Regions from separate parts of the Phycicoccus ginsengisoli genome, predicted to be linked through region 1. Evidence: predicted binding sites of a transcription regulator. Region 1 holds the regulator's gene; the other holds the start of a gene.
The links. Region 1 encodes LexA, which represses DNA repair genes until DNA is damaged. Its sites were predicted from a motif close to TCGAACANNTGTTCGA; they were not measured.

Region 1 (3,934 bases):
TTCGGCGAGTCCGTGCCGAAGCCGTTGGTGGAGAGGTGCTTCCGGCTCACCGAGTCGGCCAGCGCGCTGCTCGTCCTGGGCTCGAGCCTGAAGGTGATGAGCGGCTACCGGTTCGTCCGGCGCGCCCACGCCCTCGGCATCCCGGTCGCGATCATCACCCGTGGCCCCACCCGTGGCGACGGCGAGGCCAGCCACCAGCTCGACGCACCCCTCGGGCCCACCCTCACCCGGCTGGTCGCCCGGCTGGGGGCCTGACCCGCCTCACCCCGACGGTCGCCGGGCCACCAGGACCACGTCGATCGCGTCACCCGCGTCGGTCTGCCGGACGACCTCCTCGCAGCGCTCGACGTCGAGGTCTGCCGCCACCTCGCGCAGCCCCTCGACGGTCTGCAGCAGGGCGGGGTCCGACGGGCCGCCGACGCCCTCGGTGAGGTTGCGCAGCGCGTGCCCGACCACGACCAGCGCCCCTCCCGGCGCGAGCCACGCCGTGGCCCGGGTGAGGACGTCCTCGGGCAGGTGGAGGTAGGCGACGAGGACGAGGTCGTAGGCCGTGTGCGCCGGCGGCTGCCAGGAGCGGACGTCGGCGACGACGCAGTCCACCCGCAGCCCCCGGCCCGTCGCCTCCTTCTCGCCCTTGGCCAGCCCGACCGCGGAGAAGTCGACTGCCGTCACCCGCCACCGCCTGGCGGCCAGCCAGACGGCGTGCCGGCCCTCGCCGGCGCCGAGGTCGAGAGCGCGCCCCGGCTCCCAGTCGCCGACGATGCGCTCGACCTCCGCGTTCGGCTCCGCGCTCCACACCCTGCCCTGCGCGGCATACCGCTCGTCCCACAGCTGGCGGCGCCCGGTGCCGGTGCTCGCCGCGCGTGCGCCCCCCGGCGCGTGCTCGTGACCGCGATCCTCGCTCATCCCCCTAGCATCGCCGATATGACTGCCCCTGCCACCGCGGGACGACCGCCGGTCGAGGTCCGCGACGCGGCCCCGACGGACGTCGGTGCCATGGCCGCCATCTACGACGAGCAGGTGCGGACCTCGGTGGCGACGTTCGACACGCAGGAGCGCGGCGCGGCCTACCTCGGCGAGAAGCTCGCGGCGACGGGGCCCGGGAACGTCGTCCTCGTCGCCTGCCTCGGGGACGAGGTCGTCGGCTACGCGTTCTCCGGTCCGTTCCGGCCGCGGCCGGCCTACGACGGGACCCGGGAGGTGTCCGTCTACGTCGACGCCTCCGCCCGTGGGGCGGGCATCGCCCGCAGCCTGTATGCCGCGCTGCTGGCCCGGCTCGACGCCGAACCGTCCGTGCACACCCAGCTCGCGGTGATCGCACTGCCGAACGAGGCGAGCGAGGCGCTGCACCGCAGCTTCGGCTTCGAGCGGGTCGGCGTGCTGCGCGAGGTCGGCAACAAGTTCGGCCGGTGGGTCGACACGGCCTGGTACCAGCGGCTGGCCTGAGCCGGGTCCCGGAACAGCACTGGCGCGTCACGCCCTGGCTTGGCACTCTCGTGCCGAGGAGATTCGCGCGAAGACTCGGGGAGGCTGACCCATGGGTGCGACCGGTGCCGGACCGTTCGAGAACGACGACGCCCTCGACTTCCTGGACGACCTGGAGGAGGCCGACGCCCAGGCGCGCCGGGAGCGGGTGGAGTCCGCCCTGGGGCGGGTCGTGCGCTCGCGCGACTACATCGAGGCCCCGGTGATGTCCGAGGCCATCGCCGCGGCCGTCATCGTGTCCGCCTGCGACGACCCGGAGTCGGTCGTGGGCGAGCGCAACGTGCCTCGCTGGGTCGACGAGGACCCGCTCGACATCGACGAGCGCCTCGAGGAGCTCGCCACCCAGGCGCTGCACCGCGCCCTGCGCTCGGAGGACAACGAGCTCTGGGAGCTGTGGGCGGACGGCGACGGCGGCGAGAAGTTCAGCGCGCGGCTGACGCACTACCTCGACGCCCTGGGCGACGAGAGCTAGGAGTCAGACCCGTCGCAGGACGGCGGTGACCTTGCCCAGGATCGTGGCGTGGTCACCGTCGATCGGCTCGAAGGCCGGGTTGTGCGGGAGCAGCCACACCTTGCCGTCGCGGCGCTTGAACGTCTTGACCGTCGCCTCGTTGTCGAGCATGGCGGCCACGATGTCGCCGTTGTCGGCCGTCGGCTGCTGGCGGACGACGACCCAGTCGCCGTCGCAGATCGCAGCGTCGATCATCGAGTCGCCGACGACCTTGAGCAGGAAGAGGGAGCCCTCGCCGACGATCTGCTTGGGCAGCGGGAAGACCTCCTCGACGGACTCCTCGGCCGTGATCGGCACGCCGGCCGCGATCCGGCCGAGGACCGGCACGTAGGACGCCTCCGGCCGGGCGTCGCCCATGCCCGTCTCGTCGAACTCGGCCACCTCGTCCTGCGGCGCGGCCCCGCCGCGGTAGCCGCGGCTGTCGGCGGCGGCGTCGGGGGAGACGACCTCGATGGCGCGGGGTCGGTTGGGGTCGCGGCGCAGGTAGCCCTTGCGCTCGAGCGTCGCGAGCTGGTGCGCGACCGAGCTCGGGGAGGTCAGCCCGACGGCCTCGCCGATCTCGCGCAGACTCGGCGGGTAGCCGCGGCGGTCGACCGAGTTCCGGATCACCTCGAGGACCTTGCGCTGGCGCACGGTGAGGCCGTCGCCGCGGTCGCGGTCGGGGAGTTCCTTGACGTTGTCGCCGCTCATGACGCTCCTCGTCTCTGCAGGTCAGGTGCCGTGGATCCGGTCGGTCGCCACGCCAGGAGGCCGGTCCCGGGCCCCGGCGTGGGGGCCGTTGTCAGTGCCGTCTGGTGTGCTCCTCGACGTGGACACAGCGTATGGCGTTCGAACACAGTTGCCAAACACGTGTTCGAGGTGTGTCTTGTCCTGTTCGAACATGCGTGCTAGAACTGGCACCAGCGGTCTTCGGACACCTGTTCGATGACCTTGACGATGGAGGACCCGATGAGTGCAGCAGTCGCCTGGGATGTCACCGCCCCGCCGGTGGACGAGCCGCGCCGGCCCGCACGCCCGCACCTGGTGTCGGTGCCGTGCGGTGACGACCTCCGGCTCCCCGCCCCCGCGCCGCTCCGGCTGACCCGCGCCGGCCGGCTCGCCGTGACCCTGACCGTCCTCGTGGCGCTCGTCGCGGTCGCCGTCGCCCTCCTCGCCGGGGGAGCCTCGGCCTCCTCCGCCGCCATCGACCACTCGACCACGGTGCGCTCCGGCCAGACGCTCTCCCAGGTGGCCGCCACGCAGCTGCCCGGCCTGCCGGTCGCCGACGCCGTGGCCCGCATCCAGGTCGCCAATGACCTCGCCTCCGACCAGGTCCACGCCGGCCAGATCCTGCTCATCCCCGCCGTCGGCTGAGCCACTCTCCCCGGCCGGGCCCGGCGGCCTGGTCCGGATGCCGCGCCCGGCGTCGAGCCGGTTGTCCGGTGGGACCCGCCCGGGCCGAACGCGTCTGGGGCGACGTCCTTTTCGTCGGGAGTGCGCGCTGCCGGACCCAGGGATATGGTCACCGCAAGGAGGCTGACTGATGAGCTCGACGAAGACGTTCCTGGACTGGCCGGTGCTGCGCCAGTTCCGCAGCGGTGACCTGCTCGGCCGGGGACCGGCCGTCACGTCCGAGCGCACCCGGTCGATGTCCCCGCGGACGGCCACGGCCGACCGCGTGGTGCAGTCGGTGTGCCCCTACTGCGCCGTCGGCTGCGGCCAGAAGGTGTTCGTCAAGGACGAGAAGGTCGTGCAGATCGAGGGCGACCCCGACTCGCCCATCTCGCGCGGCCGCCTGTGCCCCAAGGGCTCGGCCAGCGAGCAGCTCGTCAACAGCCCCTCCCGCCAGACCCACGTGCTCTACCGGCGCCCGCACGGCACCGAGTGGGAGCCGATGGACCGCGACACCGCGATCGACATGATCGCCGACCGGTTCGTCGAGAGCCGGCGCCGCACCTG
Region 2 (3,934 bases), on a different contig from region 1:
GTGCCCCCGTCGAAGGGTGCGCCCAGGACGACCACGTCGGCGCCGGCATACGTGCTCTCGTCGTCGAGGTCGCAGCGGTCCACGCCCAGGAAGGTGAAGTCGGGGCCGTACTGCTGCCCGTAGCGCGCCATGTCCCCAACCTAGTGCTCGCCCCGGACCGGCGGCAGCCCGGTCACCCCTTTCGGGGCAGGGTCCGTCGACTCGCGGATGGGCCAGGTGTCATTGACAGGAGGCGAATTCGGGCGCGTCGGTGGCATGGTGGAGGGATGGAGCCTGCCGCGGTCGGCCGGTCTGCGCGGGGCGTCCTGGCGGTCGTCCTGGTGTCGGCGTGCGGGGGCATGGGGTCGAGCTCCCAGGAGGTGTCGATGACCGAGGCCGTGAACGCACCCAGCACCATCACCGTGACCAGCGAGGCGTTCGTCGAGGGCGGGACGGTCCCGCGCCGCTACACCTGCGACGGGCCGGGGACCTCGCCCCCGCTCGCGTGGTCCGGCGTGCCCACCGGCGCTGCCGCCCTCGCCCTCGTGGTCGACGACCCGGACGCGCCCTCGGGCACCTTCACGCACTGGGTGCTGCTCGACCTGCCCCCGAGCACCCGGTCGATCCCCGAAGGGGTGACGCCGCCCGGGGTGCAGGCGCGCAACAGCGCCGGCAAGGCGGCCTGGATGGGGCCGTGCCCGCCCAGTGGGACCCACCACTACCGGTTCACCGTGGTGGCCCTGCGATCACCCACCGGGCTGCGCGACGGGGCCGCCCTGGCAGACGCCCTCGAGGCGGTCCGGGGTGGCGCACTCGCGCAGGGTCGCCTCACGGCGACGTACCGACGCTCGCACTGACGTCACGGGCAGGCGACGTCGCCGAGGTCATCGTCGGGCCGGCCCCCACCGCTCACCCCGGTGGGGGCAGGGAGTCGTCGGGTCCGAGCTCGAGGTCGGCCCAGCGGACCGCCTCACCCGTCGGCGGTCGGTATGCCGTGGGAGCCCGGTCCGTGGCCCCACGCCCGACCCGGGTCTGCTGCCTTCCGATACCCGGGGGCCGCGCCATCCCGGAGGTGACGGGCGGACCGACCACCAGGCCGTACCGGTTGCGCACGACGAGGCCGTCCAGCCGACCGGGATCGCCCTCGACCGTGTAGTCACCGCGGTCGATCGCGTCATGGTGGAAGGTGCACAGGCACGCCTGGTTGCCCGGGTCCGTGGCCCCTCCCTCGGCCCAGCGCACGAGGTGGTGGACCTCGACGAAACGCGTGGCGGTGCAGCCCGGGAACCGGCAGCCACGGTCGCGGTCCTCGACGAGCCGGCGCGCCCGGTCGGGCAGGATCCGCATGGACCGCCCAACGGCGACGGGCTTGCCGTCGGTCTCCCACACCGGCTGCACCGCACCGTTGACGAGGAGCCGTTCCACGAGGGCGAGCGGGATGGCGCCGCGTCCGTTGACCCAGGCACCATCGGTGGAGAGGTGGACGTAGACCCGGTAGTGGCTGCTGCGCGACGAGGACGTCAGGGTGTCCAACGAGCGGCGGGCGATCTCCTCGAACGCCTCCGCGTGGCTCGGCCAGGGGCCGGCGACCGCTGAGGCCCGCGCTCGCTCATCCTGTCCGTGGTCCGCGCCTGCGCGGGCGGCGAGGAAGAGCGCGTCCTTGGCCTCGCGAACCGCCTGTTCCACCAGCGCCCCGACCGTGGCGGGCGCCGAGTAGCGCAGCTGGAAGCGTCCGTCACGGTCATAGGACATCGAGAGCTCGGGTCGGGCACACGCACGCCGCTCGGCCTCCGACACCGCGGGGACCTCCTCGGCACGGGGCTCCCCGTCTCCCCCCGAGAGCTCCCCCGGCTCCTGGTCCATCGAGGTCCTCGCGACGGCGAAGGCGTGACGGGAGACCGCCCTGCGCAGCTGCGGCACCGTCAGATGCCGAGCCAGCTCCCCCACCGACCGCTGGTGGGACACCGGGACGTGGTGGGCGACGACAGCAGCCTGGTCGAGCGACAGCACCCCCTCGGACACGGCTTCGGCGACGACGGGGAGCTCGGCCCTGCGACGAGCCACCGCCACGACGTCACGGGCACGCGCGGGCGACAGGGCAGCCCGGACGACCAGGTAGTGCTCGGGCGAACGAAAGCCCCCGTCACCCCAGTGCCTGCCCTCGAGCAGCTCAGTCGCGATGTCCACCAGCTCCGCCTGGACCCGGTTGAGCCGCCCCGCCACCTCGGCGGTGCGGTCCCACAGCTCGCGCTGTCTTCGGTCGCGCTGGACGGTGATGGGGCTGATTGACATGCCCCTAATCGTACAGGTGTTCGAACATTCCCACAAGGCTGGTAGCGGCGAAAACAGCTGCACCGCAATGACTTTCGTGAGAGTCGACCCTCCAACGCCCGGCGCTGTCCGGGCTCCGGTCAGCGGTCCTCGATGGCCCAGGGCGAGCCGTACCCCTCGGGCTTCGGCGCGGCGAGGAGGTCGAGGAACGGCACCGCGTCGAACGCCTCGGGGCCCTTGACCCCGCTGCCCTCCCAGGCGCCCGTCGCGAGCAGCTCGAGCGCGACGACCGGGTTGACCGCGGTCTGCCACACGACGCACTGGGCGCCGTACTCGCGCATCGTCTCCTCGTTGTCGGACACGTGGTAGAGGTAGGTCCGGCGCGGGCGGCCGTCCTTGCCGGTGCCCGTCACGAACACCCCCGCGCAGGTCTTGCCCTTCATGCGCGGGCCGATGGTCGCGGGGTCGGGCAGCACCGCGGCGACCACGTCGCGGGGCGAGACCTCGACGCCCTTGACCCGGACGGGATCCGTGCGGTCCAGGCCCAGGGTGCGCAGCGTCCGAAGGATGGTGATGAGCTCCTCGCCGAGTCCGTACTTGAAGGTGACGCGCTCGGCGTCGAGCCAGCGCGGCATGAGCAGGACCTCCTCGTGCTCGACGTGCACGCACTCCACCGGCCCGATGCCGCCGGGGAAGTCGAACACCTCCGGCTCGCTGAACGCCGGGAGGGTGAAGAACCCGGCCTCCAGGTCGCCGCCGGCCGCGTCGGCCCGCTGCTTCTCCCACACCACCGGCGGGTTGAGGCACTCCTCGATGATGGTCCACATCGAGAAGCCCGGGGCGAAGGTCTCGTTGCCCTCGTCGTCGTACACGGCCAGGTTGGCGCCGTCGCGCGTCCCCAGCTCCTCGATGTGCGAGAAGAGGTGGTCCGAGGCGTACCGCGCCAGCACGTCGGACAGGCCCGGCTCCACGCCCATCCCCAGCAGTGCCAGCTGCCCGGCGGATTCCCACTCCCCCGCCATCGCGAGCTGGTCGTCCCCGAGCTTGACGTGCGTCCGGGCATACGGCTCCTGCGGGTGACGCTGCGACAGGCTCATGGCCATGTCGAGGTAGCCGGCGCCCGCTGCCAGCGCACCCCGGAAGATCGGCATGACGAACCGGGGGTCGACCGCGTTGAGGACGTGCGTCGCGCCGTGCTCACGCGCCAGCGCCGCCACCGCGGCCTCGTCGGACGCATCGACCTGCGCGGCGACCAGGCGCGACTCACCCGGCCGGCGGGCGGAGGCCTCGGCCACCGTGCGCTCAGCCCGCCACAGCTCGTAGTCGGCCACCACCAACCGCTCGAAGAAGTCGCGCTCGACGGCGATGCGCGCGGCGGCGTCACCGACGCCGCCGGCGCCGATCATGAGGACTCGCATGGGTTCCTATGCCTTCCTGGCCCTGCGCCGGGAGATGAGCTGCGCGGTGAGGACGATGCCGACCGACAGGACGAACATCACCGTGCCGACGACGTTGATCTGCACCGGCGTGCCGCGCTGCGCGGCTCCCCAGACGTACATCGGGAAGGTCACCGAGCTCGGGCTCGCGTTGAAGTTGGTGATGATGTAGTCGTCGAAGCTGAGCGAGAACGCCAGCAGCGCCCCTGCCGCGATCCCGGGAGCGACCAGCGGCAGCGTCACCTTCA

Region 2: the regulator LexA is predicted to act here: its motif matches at 2,280-2,295, upstream of ACYVDO_RS18650 (HNH endonuclease signature motif containing protein).

What each region holds. Positions count from the first base shown of each region.
Region 1 is NZ_BAAGYN010000008.1:143,389-147,322, reverse strand. It holds gene ACYVDO_RS14530 (NAD-dependent protein deacetylase) at 1-255, shown strand, start outside; gene ACYVDO_RS14525 (class I SAM-dependent methyltransferase) at 262-906, opposite strand; gene ACYVDO_RS14520 (GNAT family N-acetyltransferase) at 925-1,446, shown strand; gene ACYVDO_RS14515 (DUF4259 domain-containing protein) at 1,538-1,957, shown strand; gene lexA (transcriptional repressor LexA) at 1,961-2,686, opposite strand; gene ACYVDO_RS14505 (LysM peptidoglycan-binding domain-containing protein) at 2,945-3,349, shown strand; gene fdh (formate dehydrogenase) at 3,519-3,934, shown strand, end outside.
Region 2 is NZ_BAAGYN010000014.1:39,683-43,616, reverse strand. It holds gene speB (agmatinase) at 1-131, opposite strand, end outside; gene ACYVDO_RS18655 (YbhB/YbcL family Raf kinase inhibitor-like protein) at 267-836, shown strand; gene ACYVDO_RS18650 (HNH endonuclease signature motif containing protein) at 889-2,271, opposite strand; gene ACYVDO_RS18645 (saccharopine dehydrogenase family protein) at 2,391-3,668, opposite strand; gene ACYVDO_RS18640 (ABC transporter permease) at 3,675-3,934, opposite strand, start outside.